Stieleria varia: one gene and its partner. The main gene of each other region encodes a partner of the protein of the gene in region 2 in a complex. Links are inferred from orthologs where the notes say so. Each region holds a gene or a part of one and is shown on either strand. Other genes may lie near its edges. The genes, in order: lpdA and Pla52nx_RS02150.

The links.
Region 1: the proteins of Pla52nx_RS02150 (region 2) and lpdA are in contact, whole or in part, in a crystal structure (PDB 1EBD), measured with the Geobacillus stearothermophilus proteins. The link is inferred for Stieleria varia from one-to-one orthologs. Residues at the interface, in WP_033016211.1 of Geobacillus stearothermophilus: Ile130, Ala131, Met132, Pro133, Arg136, Arg140, Glu141, Asn155, Arg157; in WP_049624544.1 of Geobacillus stearothermophilus: Pro340, Ser341, Asp344, Tyr345, Arg403, Asp406, Val408, Glu431, Ala432, Gly433, Asp438.

The regions. Positions count from the first base shown.
Region 1 is NZ_CP151726.1:8,056-17,992, forward strand. What follows is about bases 2,856-5,820. They hold lpdA (dihydrolipoyl dehydrogenase), read left to right. Parts: upstream 2,856-3,606; coding sequence 3,607-5,034; downstream 5,035-5,820. Other genes in these bases: rpsD (30S ribosomal protein S4), read left to right, coding at 2,856-3,372; miaB (tRNA (N6-isopentenyl adenosine(37)-C2)-methylthiotransferase MiaB), read left to right, coding at 5,112-5,820. In the rest of the region: Pla52nx_RS00035 (dockerin type I domain-containing protein), read right to left, coding at 1-2,244; more of rpsD, read left to right, coding at 2,764-2,855; more of miaB, read left to right, coding at 5,821-6,527; Pla52nx_RS00055 (M16 family metallopeptidase), read left to right, coding at 6,754-8,007; Pla52nx_RS00060 (M16 family metallopeptidase), read left to right, coding at 8,096-9,346; Pla52nx_RS00065 (hypothetical protein), read right to left, coding at 9,816-9,937. UniProt on the Escherichia coli protein: Lipoamide dehydrogenase is a component of the glycine cleavage system as well as of the alpha-ketoacid dehydrogenase complexes.
Region 2 is NZ_CP151726.1:585,473-595,385, reverse strand. What follows is about bases 4,530-7,470. They hold Pla52nx_RS02150 (2-oxo acid dehydrogenase subunit E2), read right to left. Parts: upstream 6,760-7,470; coding sequence 5,299-6,759; downstream 4,530-5,298. Other genes in these bases: aceE (pyruvate dehydrogenase (acetyl-transferring), homodimeric type), read right to left, coding at 6,805-7,470; Pla52nx_RS02155 (MotA/TolQ/ExbB proton channel family protein), read right to left, coding at 4,530-4,823. Also shown: mtnA (S-methyl-5-thioribose-1-phosphate isomerase), read right to left, coding at 1-540; Pla52nx_RS02180 (beta-ribofuranosylaminobenzene 5'-phosphate synthase), read right to left, coding at 537-1,568; Pla52nx_RS02175 (DUF447 domain-containing protein), read right to left, coding at 1,531-2,127; Pla52nx_RS02170 (anthranilate synthase component II), read right to left, coding at 2,124-2,795; Pla52nx_RS02165 (biopolymer transporter ExbD), read right to left, coding at 2,991-3,467; Pla52nx_RS02160 (ExbD/TolR family protein), read right to left, coding at 3,464-3,919; more of Pla52nx_RS02155, read right to left, coding at 3,921-4,529; more of aceE, read right to left, coding at 7,471-9,537; Pla52nx_RS02140 (SDR family NAD(P)-dependent oxidoreductase), read left to right, coding at 9,840-9,913.

The DNA of each region.
Region 1 (9,937 bases), 580 kb from region 2 along the record:
CGTCAGCGCGGTGAAGATGATTTGATCACCCAACAACGTCAGGTCGGCAGGATTGGACGCCGTGGCGCCGGAGAGATTTGCCAGCAGCGCGGTGTTGTTTCCGCTGCCGTCGGAGGCGAACAGCTCACGTTGTCCATCGGGAGTTTCGGCGGTGAAGTAGAATTTTCCGCTGCTGTTGCCATTGCCGTTGAATCCGCCGCCAGGATTGCCACCGCCGCCTCCGTTGTCCACAGCGGCGATAGCAGCCTCGGCGTTGACCAATCCGAATCCGGTGTCAAAGTCGAACCCGGGGGAAAGCATGTCGATCGCGGTGATCTGCAGCGCGGTGTTGATCTGGGCCGGAGTGAGCGAACCAGGTCCGCCGGCGGCCTCCAACATCAGAGCCGCGACAGCAGCAATGTGTGGGGCAGCGGCAGAGGTACCAGGAAAGTTGGGAAAACTGTCGTTGTCAGGATCATTGCCGGCAACGAAGAACGAAGTATTGGTGTTGTCCGGGCCGGTCACGATCGGCTGTTGTCGGACTTCAGGAGTTGCTAGGCGGTTGCCCGCAGTGTCAAACAAAATCGGTAGTCCACCGGCGGACGTCGTGGGTTGTGGCGAGGGTGGATTGGTTCCAAACGCTGGTGTGTCACGGTAGTCGGCAGCGGCGATACCTGCTCCGCCGATCGCTTGATGGTGTCCGTAGAGCGTGCTGCTCTGCGTATCAAATTCGCCGATGTCAAATCCAGAGCCAAACGCTAGGTATTTGACCACACCAGGTGTGGGACCGCCTGCGGGAAGATATCGCGCAAGTAAAATGTTAAAGAACCGAGCTTGACTGCTCATGTTCGAGATTTCAACGATTTCAATCGCGTCTTGGCCAGTGTTTTGCAAGTCACTCTTGGCGACCATCAACTGGGTCTGGAAATCGTAGACAAAGATGTCCATGTCGTTGGCCGCACCGGCTCCACCGGCCGAAGCAAACGGTTGGTCCCACTGAAAAATCAGCGTTGCGGATCCGCCTGGGGCGAGGGCGACAAGCTGAAACCCGTCAGTATTGGCCGAGGGGTCAAAATCGTGAGCTACAAAATCGCCATTTGGATCGGGGGTGATCACACCGGATGATGAAATATGAGCGCGAGTCCCATCGGTTCGGAACACACTTTCGTAGGAGTCACGCCCTTGGTTGCCTGCTGATGAAAAGAAGGGCACTCCCTGGGCGACCACTTGGGCGGCAGCCTGCGCGATGATCCCGTCTTGAAAGAAGGGTTGCGCGAAATTGGACACGTCGTCGACGATCACATCAGCCCCAGCCGCAGCAAGGTCCAAGATGCCCTGGGCAAAGTTCGCCGGTCCTGCAAACCCGGTGTGAAAAGCCAGCTCGGCAGCCGGCGCGATGTCATGGATCAGCTCCAACATCGCGCGGCCTTCGTCACTATGGTTGGCGTTAACGCCATTGGGTTCATCTTCTAAGACTTGTACCGGTGTGGTGAATCCGTTTGGGTTGCCAGGACCCGGCAAGTTCCCGCTGGCGATCCCGCCTGCGGCACCACCACCGCCCGAGTTCTTGTCAAAGCTGTCCGAGATCACGCCGATCTTGAGCCCCGATCCGTCCACGTTGAAGGTCGCCCGCGCGATGTCGGATCTCATTGCCGCGTCGGCTTGGTTGCTAACCGTCCCCACATTGGAGATTGACGGATAGATCGGGCGGATGAAACGTACCGACTCTAGTGCAGAAAGGTCATCCAGTTTGATCGGATCGATCGATCCGCTGAGGATCTTTCCAAAGAACCCGTTCTCGATGAATCCGGTCCCCAGCAGATCCATTCGCAACGAATCCAGATCGGTGTCGGCGATGATTTCGATCAACACATCGCCGTTTTGATTGACCAGCAGTCCTGACTGCTGCACTGTGCTGGAAAGGGTCTCGACGCGACTGGTCACATTGGGACCGAACGACCTGCCGGCAACTTGGTAAACGTCGAAAAGGTCTTGCCCGATGACACGAGCAACCGGATCGTGTTTGGTCGGGATGAAGTCCGGTGCCGCGTTCGATTCAGCCAACGGCGCCGAGTCGATCGCAAAATCGGCGGCCGCCAAGTCAGCCAGGCTAAGTGTCGTGGATTGCAGAATCTCCGATGAGAAGCTCAGTTCCGCTGCCAACAACAGCCGCGATTCCAGCATTTCCATGCGAAGCCGCGGGCCGGGTGACCGGCGAAGGGAGTTTTTGCGGGCGTGAGAACGGAGAATGGCTGGGCGTCGCATGGTGATGTGGCCTCAAAAACAGCACCGAGCTAATGGCTCAAATGCGGTTGGCAGTGGGACGTTTTCTGAAAGAGGGCAAGTGCTCAGATCGATAGCAAATGACCCCCCGCCTGGGAATGAATAAGCAAAATATTCCGCATAACCGGTACCTTCAAGGATGAAATCAACCAAAGCGGGGCTTTGGCGCAGGTTTCACAACTTCAGGGCCAGGCTTCAGTGTCAGGGGATACCAGAGGGGAACGAAGCAGAACGAGTGGGCTTCCCCAAAAAATCCGTTGGCCTTGCGAAAAATCGCTCCACAAGCCACACTCTGACCCTTCCAAAAATCGATGTGTGACCGCCGAAACGGGATTGGCCCGTTTCGGAGCCCTGCCGAGTCTTTGATCAGCCAGTGAACTGGCGAATCCATCGGCACGATCTTGGATCACACCCGGCGTCGCTGATTCTGACCTTTGTCATCTCCAGCGTCAGCCCAAACCCCCTACTGCTGCATCAGCGGCGAAAGAAAACGGATACGAAATGGCACGTTATACCGGTCCCAAAGCACGCGTGAATCGTCGTCTCGGAACGCTCATTTATGAAACCGCCGGTGCTGTTCGAGCACTCGATCGCCGCAACACGCCGCCCGGCATGCACGTCCGCGGACGTCGCCCCAGCAACTACGGTTTGGCATTGATGGAGAAGCAAAAGATCAAGCACTATTACGGCTTGGGCGAACGCCAACTGCGTCGTTATTTCGATGCGGTCGGTCGCAAAGCGGGCAATACCGGCGAGTTGTTGCTGTTGATGTGTGAGCGTCGTCTGGACAACGTGGTCCGCCGAGCCGGCTTCACCAAGACACGTCCACAAGCCCGTCAGGGAATCACCCACGGACACTTCTGTGTCAACGGCGTTAAAGTCACCAAGCCGAGTTTTCTGTTGCGTCCCGGTGACATCGTCGAAGTCCGCGGTCGTGAAAACCTCAAGAATCTTTACCGAGGCGTGATCGCCAACGCATCGCCCGATCCCCTGGACTGGGTGGCATTTGACAGCGAAGGCCTCAAGCTGACCGTTCTCGGCCTGCCCGGACCGACGGACATCAGCCTGCCCGTGGACGCCAATAGCGTCGTCGAATTCCTGTCTCGCTAGTCGCCGGCTTGCCAATCCCTGGCGACCATCTCGGGTCGCCCCGGTTTTGGCACGGCTTGCCAATTTGAACTTCGTCGTTCGCAAGACGGATGGTGCGATGACGATGGTGGCACGCATAATGGCGTGGGCGGTTTTGATCGTACAGGCGGGGGCGGTTGGAAAGTAACATTCCAGATCCCATCACATAGATTTGACCCACACAGATTCGACCCACACAACGCGAAGTTTTCTCTCATGCATTGTCCCGTCGTAGTTCTTGGTGGCGGACCCGGTGGATACGCCGCCGCATTCCTGGCCGCCGACGAAGGTTTGGATGTCACGATCGTCGAGGCCGAACCGCGACTGGGCGGTACCTGCTTGCTCAGAGGATGCATCCCCAGCAAAGCCCTGTTGCACGTTGCCAAGGTGATCCACGAAGTCGATGACCTACGCGAGAATTGGGGCGTCACCTACGACGGAGCCCCGAAAATCGATGTCGACAAAGTACGAGCACGCAAGGACCAAGTGATCAGTAACCTGACCGGCGGCCTGGCCAACTTGGCCAAGCGACGAAAGGTGAAAGTCATCCAGGCCCGCGGCAGCTTTGTCGATTCCACCACTTTGGCATTGGAGGGTGATCACGAATCCATCCCAGAAAGCCGCCGAATCACGTTCGATCACTGTGTGCTGGCAACCGGCAGCGTGCCCGCCATGCCGCCCGTGTTTGACATCGGCAGCGACCGCGTGATGGACAGCACCGGCGCACTGAAACTCGTCGACATCCCCGAAACACTGCTGGTCATCGGCGGTGGATACATCGGTCTGGAAATGGGCAGCGTCTACGCACAGCTCGGCTCTAAGGTTACCGTCGTCGAGTTAGCCGAAAGCCTGCTGCCGGGTGCCGACCCCGATCTCGTCAAACCGCTGGCCAAACGCATCGACAAGTTGTGCGAGGGCCGAGTGCGGTTGAACACCAAAGTCGGCTCGGTGGCCGAGGTCGGTGACAAGGTCGAAGTCACCTTCGAGGGACCCGCGCACTTCGGGCACGAACAATTCGACCGCGTCCTGGTCAGCATCGGACGTCGCCCGGTCACTCGCGGACTGGGTTTGGAAAACACCAAGGTCGTCGTCAACGCCCGCGGTTTTGTCGAGTGTGATGCCTCGCAACGCACAGCCGATCCTCACATCCTGGCCATCGGAGATGTCGCCGGCGACCCCATGCTGGCACACAAGGCCACCCACGAAGGACGCGTGGCGGCGGAAGTCATCGCGGGCAAACCAGTCACCTTTGACAAAGTTGCCATCCCCGCTGTGGTTTTCACCGATCCTGAAATCGCTTGGGCGGGTCTGACAGAGTTGGAAGCCAAGCAGCAAGGTCGCGCCGTCGATGTGGAGGTCTATCCGTGGGCCGCCAGCGGTCGCGCCCAAGCCCTCGGGATCACTGACGGGCTGACCAAATGGCTCGTCGATCCGGAAACCAATCGCGTGCTCGGTTGCGGCATCGTCGGCAGCGGTGCCGGTGAGCTGATCGCCGAAGCCGTGTTGGCGATCGAGATGGGATGCGAGGTACACGACATCACCGAAAGCGTTCACCCGCACCCCACGCTCAGCGAAACGCTGATGAACGCCGGCGAAGTCCACTTCGGCACCGCCACCGAAATTTACAAACCCAAACGCCACTGAAACGTGACATCAAAGGGGTCAGGCCTCTTTTCGCCGTCCCGTTTCCATTGCCTGTTATCATTGCCCAGCCATCGATCATGACCAAACGCGTCTACATCAAAACCGTCGGCTGCCAGATGAACGTTCTGGACAGCGAAATGGTCGTGGCGGATTTGAAACGCCATGGCTACACCATCGTCGATTCGCCCAAGGATGCGGACTGTGTTTTCTACAACACTTGCAGCGTCCGAGAGCACGCCGAAGAAAAGGTGTACAGCGCTCTGGGCAAGATCCGCGAAGCCAAGGATCGCAATCCCGACAAGCTGATCGGCGTGATGGGATGCATGGCGCAAAAAGATCAAGAGATCATCTTCAAACGTGCACCCTACGTCGACATGGTGATCGGACCGGGCCAGTTGCACACCATTCCCGATTTGATTGAAAAGGTTCGCAGCGGCCAAGGTCGCCAAATGGCGGTCTCGCTCGGTCGAACCGACGGCAAACAGGCCATCGTTGCACGTAGCCACGAAACCTTCGATCCGCTTCGTGATCCCACGATGCGGCCGACACCTTTCCAAGCGTACCTGCGGATTCAGATCGGTTGCGACAAGTTCTGCACCTATTGCGTCGTCCCCAACACACGTGGACCCGAACAGGGACGTCCGCCAGAGCAGATTCTCTCCGAAGCACGCATCCTTGCCGACCAGGGCTGCCGTGAAATCACGCTGTTGGGTCAAACGGTCAACAGCTACAAATACAAGGACGGCGATCACACGACCGACATGACGTCCCTGCTCGAGCAACTGCACGAGGTCGACGGAATCGATCGGATCAAGTTCGTGACAAATTATCCCAAGGACATGACCGAGCGATTGCTGATCGCCGTTCACGAGCTGCCAAAGGTCTCGCCGTACTTGCACGTGCCCGCACAAAGCGGTAGCGACGATGTCCTGAAGCGGATGAAGCGCGGCTACACGATTGCAGACTACATGGAGATGTTCGAAAGGATCGAGCGGTTGGTCCCCGAAGCCACCGTCAGCAGCGATTTCATCGTGGGCTTCTGTGGTGAAACCGAGGAAGATTTTGAAAAGTCCGTCGCCCTGATCGAGCGTTGTCGATTCAAGAACAGCTTCATTTTCCAATACAGCGTCCGACCGGGAACCAAAGCATCGGAGCGTTTGGTTGACGATATTCCTCGCGAAGTCAAAGCGGATCGCAATCATCGTTTGCTGGAAGTTCAAAACCGCGTCGCCCAAGAAGAAAACGACAAGCTGATCGGTCAAACCGTCGAGATCTTGGTCGAAGGTCCGAGCAAGAAAGGGCAAGACGCCGATCCCGACAGCGCGACCGTGCAGATGATCGGACGCACGCACTGTGACCGCATCGTCGTGTTTGATGGAAACCGTCGCCAAGCGGGACAGTTCCTCAAGATCCATGTCGACGACGCCAGCAGCCACACTCTGGTCGGCCGCGTTCAAACCGTCGATGTCGTGACAATCGGTATGCCGGGCTGACGCTTTCGGACACCGCTTTAGGCGTTGTCGGTTTTTAACTGAAATACGAATGAAAGTGTGAGCCGTGGGCCGTTAGGCACCGGGCCATTAGCCATCAGCCACTGGGTTGTCCGTTTTGCCCGCCCGCTTACGCGTCGCGGCTCAATCAATTCAAACGGACCGGTCCACGGCCGAGTCATCCCTTTCGAATCACCGCACGACCGCGATACCGAGCTACCAAACCGCCATGACCACCACGTCACCCGACACCAAGATCATCACCCGTCAGTTTCAAAACGGGATGACCGTTTTGATCCAGCCCATGCCTTGGCTGCGAACCGCGGCGTTCTCCGTTTCAGTCGGCGGCGGTTCGCAATGCGAGACGCCACAGCAAGCCGGCTTGGCTTCGCTCGTCTGCGAGATGGTGCAACGCGGTGCCGGGCATTACTCCAGTCGTGATCTGGTCGCGGTCCAAGACAACTTGGGGCTCGATCGCAGCGGTGGTGTCTCCACCGGCACGACCTCCTTCGGTGCCGCAATGCCAGCAGAATCGCTTCTTGATGCGATCGCCTTGTACGCCGACATCCTGCGCCGTCCCCACTTGCCCGCCGATCAACTGCCCGACGCGCAGATGATGATGATCCAAGAATTGCGGGCGATGGAGGATGAACCGACCCAGCGAGTCATGCGGCGACTCCGAGAGCTGCACTACGGCTGGCAACTGGGACACAGCAACCAAGGAACGATCGAGACCCTGCAGTCCTTTGGTCCCGACGACGTGCGTCAGTACTATCAACAACAGTACCACGCCGGCGGCTCCATCCTCTCCGTTGCCGGCAACGTCAATCCCAACGACGTGCTGGACAAAATCGAAGAAGTCTTTGGCGACTGGAAAACGCTGGAGGTTCAGCGCGATCCACCGGCTGCCGGCCAAGCCGTCTACGAACACATGCCGGCCGAAACAAGTCAAACACACATCGGTTTCGCGTTTCCCAATATCCAGTACGGTCACAAGGATTACTTCCGCATGCGTGCGGGAATCGGAATCCTCAGCGACGGCATGAGCAGCCGGCTATTCGATCGCGTCCGCGAGAAACGTGGTTTGTGCTACACGGTGTCCGCGAGCTGCCATTCGCTGCGCAACGTCGGTGGTGTCTTCGGTTATGCCGGCACCACGCCGGCGAGAGCCCAGGAAACTCTGGATGTGACGCTCGGCGAGATCGCCAATTTCACCAAGGATTTGGAACAAAGCGAGTTGGATCGCTGGAAAGTCCGCATCGAGAGCGGCTTGATCATGGAACAGGAGTCGAGCTCCTCTCGTGCTTCATCCCTGGCCAATGATTTCTATCAGATGGGTGCGCCGATGGAGACGGCTGAGCTGGAAGCGATCATCGAATCATTGACTCTCAGCGACGTCAAGAGTTACTGGCAAGATCACCCGCCCGCCGATTATCGCATCGTCACATCCGGCCCCGAACCCCTCAACGTCCCCACGAACTGACTGGTTATTGTCGCTCGACTTTCCCAGTCGACAACGCACGCGACGAATGACCCCAACATTTTCCACAACCTAACAGACAGAATATCCGATGCCCGATTTTCGACACGCGACATTGCCCAACGGATTGGAAATCGTTGCCGAAACCGATCCTCGCAGCTACTCCGCAGCGTTCGGCTACTTCGTTCGCGCCGGTTCACGAAACGAGTTGGATTGCCAGTCGGGCTTGAGCCATTTCCTGGAACACATGATGTTCAAGGGAACGGATCGCCGCAGCGCCGAAGACGTCAATCGCGAACTCGACGAGCTCGGTGGGCAAAGCAACGCCTACACGACCGAAGAACAAACGGTTTACTACGCGACGGTGTTGCCGAAGTTTCAGGATCGCATCATCGATCTGCTCTCGGACATGATGACGCCCAAGCTCGATGCGTCCGAATTCGAGACCGAGCGTCAAGTGATCTTGGAGGAAATTGCAAAGTACGAAGACCAACCGCCCTTTGGCGCATTCGAACGGGCCATGGAGGTTCACTTCGGGCCCCGAGGTTTGGGTCGTCGCGTGTTGGGCACCAACGAATCCATCGCGGCCATGTCGGCGGCACGGATGAGAGATTATTTCAATGCCCGATATCGTCCCGAAAACATCGTGCTGGCGGCATCAGGCAATGTCGACTTTGACGGTCTGGTCGCAACGCTGGAACAAAAGACGGCCTCCTGGGGCGATCGACCCGCCGGTGAGGACCTCGGTAGCGACGATACCAAATCGCTACCCGAAGGAATTTCGATGGATACCGTTTTGCCCATCAGCGACGCCGCACAAGGCTACTTGGTCCGCATCGCACCGGGACCCGCCTCCAATGACCCAGACCGATACGCCAGCCGATTGCTGGCCGCAATCTTGGGCGACGAAGGTGGCAGTCGGCTGTTTTGGGATTTGATCGATACGGGGCGTGCCGAAGTCGCAACGGTTTGGCCGCAGGAGTTCAGTGACACCGGCGCATGGTTCACCTACCTCGTCTGTGCACCAGAAGACGTCCAGAGCAACCGTCGCATCATCGACGAAACCATCGCCTTTTTGATCGACAAAGGAGTCGGCCAGGACGAACTCAAACAAGTGATGAACAAGGCGTCCGCGGCGATGATCATGCAGAGCGAACGCCCAAGCAATCGGCTGTTCGGTTTGGGCAGCCGCTGGCTGACCCATCGCGAGCACATCGGGTTCGACGAATCACTTGAGCGACTGCGAGCCGTCGACGCCGAAGCCATCGTCCGCGCCGCGAAGACCTATCTTGCACAAACGCCCACCGACATCCAAGCCGTCGCGCCACTGGCAACGAGCTGAAATTTGAACGTGGGGACAGGTTTGCAACCTGTCAGGTCCAAACGATTGACCACAAACCTGGGGCGATCAAAGTTTCGGGTAGCGGCACTGTGGCGCTCCGCAGGTTTTTGTCAACTCTCCCGGCGCAGTTGGGGAGGTTGCGTTGCGCAAACGGCACAAGGCGTATGATTTTTGTTTGGCCGTTTGGTGATGTTCGTTTTCGACTTGGAAAGTCGAACGACAATCGTCGCTCGACTTTCCAAGTCGATAGCGTGCCCCGCCATGCGTTTTACCATTCCCAACCATTGACTCGCGCAGACAGGCCCCCTCCCTAGCATTCGCCTCAGCGGCTAATCGCGACCTCCGCCAAGTTGGGGGAGGTGACAGTGGACAAGATCATTGACTGGTGCACGGGACTCGTAACCTCGTCCACTACGAACTGCCCGGCCCGATTGACTATTTCACTCAAGAGACGATCGCATCAAGATTTTCACCGACCACCATCCGCATCAGCGATCGCAAACGGTGAAGGAGCCAATCCCGCTTCCAACTCCAAATGCTGCTCACGCTGCTTTTGCATTCGATCAACTCTTCTAGCAAACCCGATCAAGC
Region 2 (9,913 bases):
CGCCTGATGCAGATGATAGATCGGCGCCAGAGCGGTTCCCCAAGTCGACGTGGCGAGGCCGCCCGCGTTGCAGTGCGTCAACACGTTGGCTGCATCGGCAAGCAATTCCGCGCCGTTGCGTCCGATCGCGTGACACATCTCGCGGTCTTCCGCATGAATCGATCGGGCTTCATCGAGCAGCTTGGCGGGCAAGTCGCCCATGTCAGTCGATTCGACCACGTCACGCATGCGATCCAGGGCCCAGAACAGGTTCACCGCGGTGGGGCGGCTGGTCGCAAGGTACTCGATCGCATCCAGGTAGATTTGTTTGGTGGTTGGCGGCCCTGTCTGATCGCCTGCCAAACAAACACCGTAGGCCGCAGCGATCCCGATCGCGGGCGCCCCTCGCACGACCAACCGACGGATCGCGTCATGCGTTTGCCGGATGTCGGTGCAACGCAGCGTGACCAGTTCGCCGGGCAGGCGGGTCTGGTCGATCAGAATGAGAGCATGATCGTCAAAAGCGATTGTCTCTGCGGTGATCGTTTCGTGTGCGGTCATGACGATGTCGATGTTGAGTGGTGAATGGAACGAGCGGTGTTGCGCACCGATGCGATCATCAGATTGCTGAGTTGGTCTTGCCAGTGAGTCTCGACGAATTCACAAAGGGATTGGGCACTGTCGAGTGAATCGCACCAGGCAAAGATTCCCGGCCCCCAACTGCTTTGCCCAACTCCCACGGCCCCCGATTGAGTCAGCGACGCCACCAACGAGGCAACTTCCGCTCCGTTGTAAGGACCGCCTTGGCTGCTGACGAACAACAGACCGCTTTCGTGGTTGTAGCGTTGTACGGCATTGGCAAAGGCTGGGAAATCATGTGAGTGCGCCGCGGGCAGCAATTCGGTGGACAGCATCTCTCGCAAGCGTGCTTGGCGTTGCGGGTCTCCGGCGGCCAAATGATCAAACTGTGTTTGTTCGTCTTGTCCGTGCATCGGCGGCGCGGATGAGCGAGGGATCATCAAAACGACACGCCAGGATTCGGGCAACTCGATGCGACGGTGGATCGGATTGAGTTGCCCGAATTCTGGTGCCTCGGTTGAATCGCTGGAGGCGTCTTCGTAGATCAAACCGCCGTGAAAGTAGCCGTGAACACCGACGGCGGAGCGTTTGCCACGATCAGCGATCTCTAGAGCCAGCGTCTCCTGAGGCAGGCGGACATCACAAAAAGCGGCGAGCGTTTCGGCCACCGCTAACGAAAGCTGGGTGCCGCTGCCGAAACCGCTGTGTGCGGACGGTTGCTCGATGATGGTGACACGGCAGCAGGGTAAATCACTCCATCGCATCGAGTGTTGCAACCGACGTGCGATTGCGAGAACGCGGTCGGATTGGTGGCCGTCGCATGAGAACCGAGGCGCCTGGCTGACGGTGATTTCCGTCGCGGGTTGATCGATCATCACGCCGACGCCGCCGAAGGGAGCAGCGGTGTCCAGCAGGCCGAAATGCAACCGCGCACCACAACACACTGAGACGACCGCAGCGGACGACTGCGTTTCAGCGGTTGTTCTGGTGGAGGTTTTCGATTCGTTCATCGATGGTCTGTTTCAAGAACTCAAAGGCCTGATGTTCCTCTGGCCCGGCCGTTTTGTCGATCAGGGGCTGTAGCCGGAGCAGTGTGTCGCGAATTTCTGCTGCTGCCAACAAATGCGTCCGAGTCGCCAGAATAGCCGCTTCGATCACCGCGTGCTTGGCCCGGTTGAACCCAAAGAAGGGACGCTGGATGCCGGAATCGATCACTCGGCATGCTAAATGCATTCGCAGATCGTCTTCCTGAACCACCTCGGTCTGGACACAAAACCAGCGATGACAGTCCTTGAGTATCCGCCATCGCCCGTCGTCAACGCTGCGTACCCTTTGCTCGGGGTCGGGCACGTCACCGACTGCGGTATGCGCAAATAGCAGAGCATCGTCGGTGACGTGAATGGTCGCCCGATGCGTGGCCATCAAATTGTCGTAAGTGCGGCTGCCCGCAAAGGGACGCAGCAGAAACTGGGGACGGTCAGTATGCATCTCCTGCACTGTCGGACCCATCGGTGCGATGTTGACGCGGCCGTCGGAGTCGACGGTGGTGACGATGGATTCCAGAATCACGAAACCGCATCCTTGCGTGTGCCGCGGTCCGCCGGTGTGAAGTGCGGAGCGGGGACGCCCCGGCCGAGTTGACTAGGCGTCGATTCGTGTGTTGCCGATCGCCGCGTGATGTCGACGAAGTTATCCAGTACGGCCAGTCCGTCGTCGGTCAAAACGCTTTCCGGGTGAAACTGCACACCGAACACGGGGCGTGTCTTGTGACGCACTCCCATGATCACGTCATCATCCGTGCTGCGCGCGGTGACGATCAATTCGCCGGGGACATCCCTGGGATCGATGGCCAGTGAGTGATATCGTCCGACACGCATGGGCGATTGGCACTGAGCAAATACGCCCTCACCGTCATGTTCGATCGTGCTGGCCAATCCGTGCATCGGCTCGCATCGGATGATTCGTCCGCCGAACGCGGCGGCAATGGATTGGTGTCCCAGGCAGACGCCCAGGATGGGCAGATCGGCCGGAGCATCAACGACCACGCTGACACTGCATCCGGCATCAGCTGGGCCGTGGGGTCCCGGAGAGATGACGATCCCATCGGGCTGCAGAGCAAAAGCAGCTTGCGAGTCGATTTGGTCGCTGCGGATCACCTCCGTTTGGCAACCGAGGCGTCGCAGGTAGCGAGCCAGGTTGTGGACGAAGGAATCGTAGTTGTCCAGCAGCAAGATCATGTCAGCAGTTGTGGAATCGTCGGGATGCTGAACGGATGGGTGAGATGCTGGTTGTGATTGGCAGTAGAACGCACGGAAAGAAAAAGGATGGATTGCCCCCTCACCCCCAGCCCCTCTCCCCCGAATCCTGGCTCGCTTAGGCTCGCCAGGATTCGGGGGAGAGGGGAGCCATGGCTTGGAATAACTCGGTGCGAGTTATCGGCGGGGCTTGGCGAACTTGATTTTCTCGACCAACTTGACGACTTGGTCTCCGTCCTTGTAACCGCTGACGGCTGTGATGGCTTCGATCACGTGTGCGTAGCGCAGGTTGTAATCGGTGTCGACCTCGATCTCCGGCCCCTCGTCACCTTCGGCGGGTCCGTCGGTGCCGACCAATTGGATCACGTTGGTTCTCAGCTTGGTGAAATCGGTTCCCAGATCGATTCCCTCCAATGACATCGAGGCGAGTTTTCCGTCGGCGTCGGCCCGCAGACGAACCTTTAACGGCAGGTCGGTTGGGTCGGAGACCGAGTTGCTAGTCCCTGCCAATGGCATGTGGATGCTGAAATCGCCTTCGAGTTCGACGATCTTGAAGGTCATCACAAAGAACACCAGCAGCAGGAAGACCACATCGATCATGCTGGTCATGTCCAACTGGCTTTTTTCCTGCTCGACATCGCGGCGGATTTTCATATTTGGTTCCCCGTGGATCGCTTGTTCTCTTTGGCACGCAGGGCGAACTGAACGAACTCCAGTTCCTGAGCGACGCGGATGATTTCTTGAACGTTGCCTGCGGCGGTGTCCTGGTGGGCGCGGATGATCACGTTGGCGTCGCCAGCTTTCTTGTTCTCGGCCCTGATGACCGCCAGTTCCCGACGCAGACCTGTGTTGAGGGTTTCTACGGTGTAGGTGTCACCATTGAGGATGACTTCGCCATCCTGCGCGACGTGCAGAATGATTGGGAAATCAAAGGGAGCATCGGGCGGTTTGACCAATTGACTGTCGGGCAAGACGACGCGGTCGTCCGACTCCGTTTGGGCAAAGTTGATCAACACCATGAAGAAGGCGATCAACTGAAACACCATGTCGATCATGGGCGTCAGGTCGCCTTCCGCCAAATCGGGTTTCTTTGATTTGACTTTCATGTCACTGCTGTTGGTTGCTGGCGTGTTGGTTGTCTTCGAAACGGCTCATCAGGTTTTCGCTCGTCACACCGACCTCCAGCAACAAGCGGCTGACTCGGTTTCGCAGAATGTTGTAGGCCGCGATCGCGGGAATCGCGACAGCCAAGCCGACGAGCGTCGTGAACAACGCGGTGGAAATACCACCGGCCAACTTGGACGGCTCGGGGGCCGACGAGCTGGTGGCGATCGTGCGGAACGATGAAATCATCCCTTGAACGGTACCGAACAGTCCGATCATGGGGCTGAGGTTTCCGATCAATGCCATGTAACTCAGGCGGTGCTCGAGTTTCATGCTTTCTTCTTCGCCGACTTCCTGCATGCCTTCGATGGCCTTGTTGTAGCCACGATTCAGCTTGGCGAGTCCGGCCGAGAGGACTTGGCCGAGAACCGACTCGTCCGTGCGTGCCATATCATAGGCTTCCTGGTACTGCTGCTCGTTGAGTTTTTCTTCAAAGCTCTCGACCAACTCTTGGGGGCAAAGTGTGTCTCGTCTGGCGGCCAGCATGTTCATCACGAACAGGGAGACCAGGGTGATCGATAGGATCAAGAAGACGATCATGTACGTGATGCCGAGCGACTCGATGATCCAGCTCAGCAAGTTTTGTTCATCGGCGGCCGGTGCATCGTTCCCGCCGCCAGCGTTTCCTCCTCCTCCGGCACCGCCGGCGTCTGGCGCACCACCGTCGTCGGCAGCCGGCGGCGCAGGGTCCGCTCCACCGAATTCGGCGGCGGCGTCACCGTCTTGTGCGATGACGCTCGATGAGCCGATCGAAGCGATCACGCAAAAGGAAAGCAGAACAAAGGCGGCACGTAGCAGCCATTGAGAAGGAGCACCGGAACGGAACAAACCAATGGCGTTGGTCATCAACAAAGCTCTCCAAGCGACTAGACGAGTGGATCTGAGGATCTGTGGGGGAACGGCCGCAAACCCTGAGAGTAAGCAGACCTGACGTTCAGTAGAACAGAATAATCGATCGGACGTGCTCAGGCATCCATCAACGGTGACAGAATTCCCGGCTGCGCGGATTCTTTGGGCAGGGAGAGTCGACGAGGTGAGAGAATCGCCGCATCCTCAGTGTGCTTTCAATGAGCCTCAGGCGCTAGCCGTGGGTCTGAGGCGGATTGCGGTGCCGGCCCACGGCTAGCGCCTGAGGCTCACTTTGGCAGGGGCACTCAGGGTGCATCCAGTGAGCCTCAGGCGCTAGCCGTGGGGCTGAGGCGGATTGCGGTGCCGGCCCACGGCTAGCGCCTGAGGTTCACTTTGGCTCGGGCACGTGGAACAAGAACACGGGCTGAATTGAGCAGTGTCGATACCAACCCTTTGATAGCCCCCCCCAGCCTCAGAAGGCCAATAGCAGGCGGCTGGGGGCTTCTAGGTAGGCGATGATGTCGTTCAGGAAACGCGCCGCAGTGCCTCCGTCGACCAAGCGGTGGTCGTAGGACAGGCTCAGAGGCATCATCAGCCGAGGGCGGATCGAGTCGTCTGGCATCACGACGGGCAGCTTGCGGCTGCGTCCGACCAACAAGATCGCGACTTCGGGGACGTTGACGATCGGAGTGGAATACTGGCCGCCGATGGCACCCAGATTGCTGATCGTGAACGTTCCGCCTCGCAAATCGCTGACGGCAAACTGGCTGTTGCGGACTTTGCCGGACAACTCGGCGAGCGCCTTGGTCGTGTCCGGCACGCTCATGCGATCGGCGTCCTTCATCACCGGGACGATCAGCCCACGTTCGGTATCGACTGCGATCCCGACGTTAACATAGTGCTTGTAGATGATCTGCTCGTTTTCCGTGTCGATCGACGCGTTCATGGACGGATGGTTTTTCAAGGCCATCGCGACGGCTTTGATCAGAAACGGCATCGTCGTCAGCTTCATGCCCTTGGCCGCATACTCTTCCTTGCTGCTCTGACGAAGGGTTTCCAAATCGGTGATGTCGGCGTCGTCAAAGTTGGTCACGCGGGGAACGCTGGACCAACTGTTGTTCATCTGCGCGGCGATCGTCTTGCGCATGCGATCCATCCGCTCGACTCGGATCGGGCCGTAGTCGTCACGGTCCGAGGTGCCGGGCATGCCTGCGGACGTCGATGCCGGTTGGGACGGACTCGCTGGCGGCTGGGCGGCAGCGGCCTGGGATCGCGAGGATTGGTTTGCGGCGCGGACAACTGCCAGGACATCATCTCGGGTGATTCGACCGCCTTCGCCACTGCCGGGGACTCGGCTCAAGTCCACGCCGACTTCGCGGGCGAAGCGACGGATGGCCGGACCGGCTGGGATCACGCCGCCACTGCTGGCGGAGGTGTCTGCGGTGGCAGGCGAAGCTTGTGCTGGCGCGGTTGGTTGCGCTGGCGCGGCTGGCTGAGCTGGTGCCGCGGGAGCAGGCGGCGGGGCGACGGGCGGCGCGGGGGCTTCGGCGGCCGGTTTAGCGGGTGCCGGTGTCGGTTCGGCTGCTTTGGGTTCTGGTGCCTTGGGCTCGGCTGCCTCGGGCTCAGGTGCCGGTTCAGACGCTTCGGCTTTGGGTTCTTCGGGAGCAGGTGCGGGGGCCGAAGATTCAGCTCCTGCGGCCGCTTCGACTTCCAACAGCACGCCACCGACGGGGACCGTGTCTCCTTCGCCGACCAGGATCTTGGTGACCTTGCCGCCCACGTCGGAGGGGACGGGAACGGTTGCCTTGTCGGTTTCCATTTCCACGATGTCTTGTCCGGCTGAAATCGTGTCTCCCACGGAGACAAAGATTTCCAGAACGTCGCCGGATTCAATCCCGTCGCCCAGATCGGGCAGTTTTACTTCGGTAGCCATGCGTATAAAAATTTTTGTCAGTAATCGGTGAGTCAGTGGTCAGGTTCAGGCGAAATACGGATTGGGTTTGTCCGCATCGAAGTTCAAATCCTTGATCGCTTTGGCGACATCCTCTGCGGTGCACACGCCCGACTTGGCCAAACGGCTCAGCGTAGCGATCACGATCGACTCGGCGTCGACCTCAAAGTGGCGACGCAGGGCTTCGCGTGTTTCGCTGCGTCCCATTCCGTCGGTGCCCAGGCAATAGTAATCACCGGGGATCCAAGGTGTCAGCTGTTCGGACAAGGCGCGAACGTAATCGGTCGCACAAATGAACGGACCTTCGACGCCCTCCAGTTGCTGCTCCAAATAGCTTCGTCGCGGCTTCTCGGTCGGGTGCAGCATGTTCCAGCGATCGCAATCGCCCGCTTCGCGTCGCAGTTGCGTGTAGCTGGTCACGCTCCAAACATCGCTGCCGATGTTGTACTGCTCAGCCAACATCTCCTGTGCCTTGAGCACGCAGTTGAGGATCGCACCGCTGCCGAAGAGTTGGACGTGTGCCTTGGGTTGATCGACGGTTTTCGAGCGGAACTTGTACATGCCCTTGACGATGCCTTCCTCGCATCCCTCAGGCATCGGTGGGTGCGTGTACTCTTCGTTTTCCGCCATCAAGTAGTAAATGCACTCTTCGCCCTCTTGGTACATCTTCTTGAGTCCCTCGGCGATGATCACGACGGCTTCGTAGGCGAAAGCCGGGTCGTAAGCTCGCACGGTGGGGAACGCGATGGCGTTGAGCAAGCTGTGTCCGTCTTGGTGCTGAAGGCCTTCGCCGTTGAGCGTTGTGCGTCCGGCGGTGCCACCGATCAAGAAACCTTTGGCACGCATGTCGGCGGCCGCCCAGATCAAGTCGCCGATGCGTTGGAAACCGAACATGCTGTAGTAGATGAAGAACGGAATCATGTTCACGCCGTGGGCGCTGTAGGCCGTTCCGGCGGCGTTGAAGGAACTCATCGATCCGGCTTCGGTGATGCCTTCCTCCAAGATCTGACCGTCCTGGGCTTCCTTGTATTTCTGGATGATCCCCGAATCGACCGGATCGTAGAGTTGTCCCGAGTGAGCGTAGATGCCGAACTGGGTGAACATGCCTTCCATGCCGAACGTTCGTGACTCGTCTGGGACGATCGGCACCATGTACTTGCCGATTTTTTTGTCACGACACATGGCGATCAAGGTCTGAACGACGGCAAACGTCGTGCTGCAGCTCTTGTCTTCCAATCGCTTGATCAGTTTGCCGAAATCCTCCAACGTGGGCACTTCCATCGTCGGGTGCTCGGTCGGACGTGACGGTACCGGACCGCCCAATGCCGCGCGTCGTTCCTTCATGTACTTGATCTCGGCACTGCCTTCGGCCGGCTTATAGAACGGTGCTTTGCCGACGTCTTCGTCGCTGATCGGAATGCCGAACCGTGTGCGGAACTCCAGCAACTCGGCTTCGTTCATCTTCTTTTGGTTGTGGGCGACGTTGCGTCCTTCCCCTGCCTCGCCAAGTCCGTACCCCTTGACCGTCTTGGCCAAGATGACGGTGGGCTTGCCGTTCTTGTTTTGTGTCGCTTGGGCGTACGCCGCGTAGACCTTTTCCGGATCGTGTCCGCCGCGACGCATCTTTTCCAGTTTTTCGTCGCTAAAGGTTTCCACCATCTTCAGTAGTTCGGGATATTTGCCAAAGAAGTGTTCGCGGATGTAGCTGCCCGGCATCCCGGTGTACTTTTGGTACTGACCGTCGACGACTTCGTTCATGCGTTTGGCAAGCAGTCCGGTCGTGTCGTTGGCCAGCAAGGCGTCCCAATCGTCGCCCCACACAACCTTGATCACATTCCAGCCGGCACCACGGAAGATCGACTCCAGCTCTTGGATGATCTTGCCGTTGCCACGTACCGGGCCGTCGAGCCGTTGCAAGTTGCAGTTGATGACAAAGATCAGGTTGTCGAGCTTCTCACGCGCGGCCAATCCGATCGCGCCAAGTGTTTCCGGCTCGTCGCATTCGCCGTCACCAAGAAACGCCCACACGTTTTGGCCCGAGGTGTCTTTGATGCCGCGGTCACGCAGGTACTCGTTGAAGCGTGCTTGATAGATCGCCATGATCGGTCCCAAGCCCATTGAGACCGTGGGATACTCCCAGAATCCGGGCATCAACCATGGGTGCGGATAACTGCTCAAGCCGCCACCGGGCGCCAACTCACGTCGAAAATTCTCCAAGTGCTCTTCCGACAGTCGGCCTTCTAGGAAAGCGCGACTGTACATGCCGGGCGATGCGTGTCCTTGGAAATAAATCGTGTCGCCCGAGTAGCCATCTTCACCACGGCCTTTGAAGAAATGGTTGAACGCGATTTCATAAAGCGTGGCACTGGATGCGAACGTGCTGATGTGTCCGCCTACTCCGCCGCCTCGCTTGTTCGCACGAACCACCATGGCCATCGCGTTCCATCGTACGATGGACTTGATGCGACGCTCCAACTCACGGTTGCCGGGAAAGGGCGGTTGATCGTGAGGGGCGATCGTGTTGACGTACGGCGTGCGTGTATCGTCGGCCGACTGAATGCCTTCTTCGGCGGCTCGGTCACGTAGTTGCTCGATCAGAAAGCGAACGCGATCAGCGCCCTTGCTCTGCAACACATACTCAAGTGATGAAAGCCACTCTTGTGTTTCAGCGGCATCAACATCGACCTCCGCATCCAACTGCAGCAACTCGCCAACCTGTTTTTCGACTTCAGCTTGGGCGACCGATTTGGCATCCGACATGTTGTTATTTTCCCTGCAAGCGTTTGACCCACCACCGAACGTCGTTCGTCTGCGGGGTTTACGGTTATTCTGTTTCCACCGAAGATTAGCTGCCGGGGGTGCTCAGCGGCAAGGGCGAGCCCTCTAGCGGGGGCGATACCGCCCGCAATTCGCCTCCATTGTCGTCACTCCCGCCACATTATATGTACAAATGTACACTATTCATGGTGTGATTTGGTCGGTTTTTGGGACGGGCGTGGTCCATTTTGAGAAACCAGGCACTCTGCGCAAATCAATCGCCCGAGCGGAATGAGGGAATCGTTGTGAGCAAAAACGTTGTGAGCAAGAAACCCGACAGCAGCGAGTTCCGCGGCGCACGAGTGGTCGTCACCGGCGC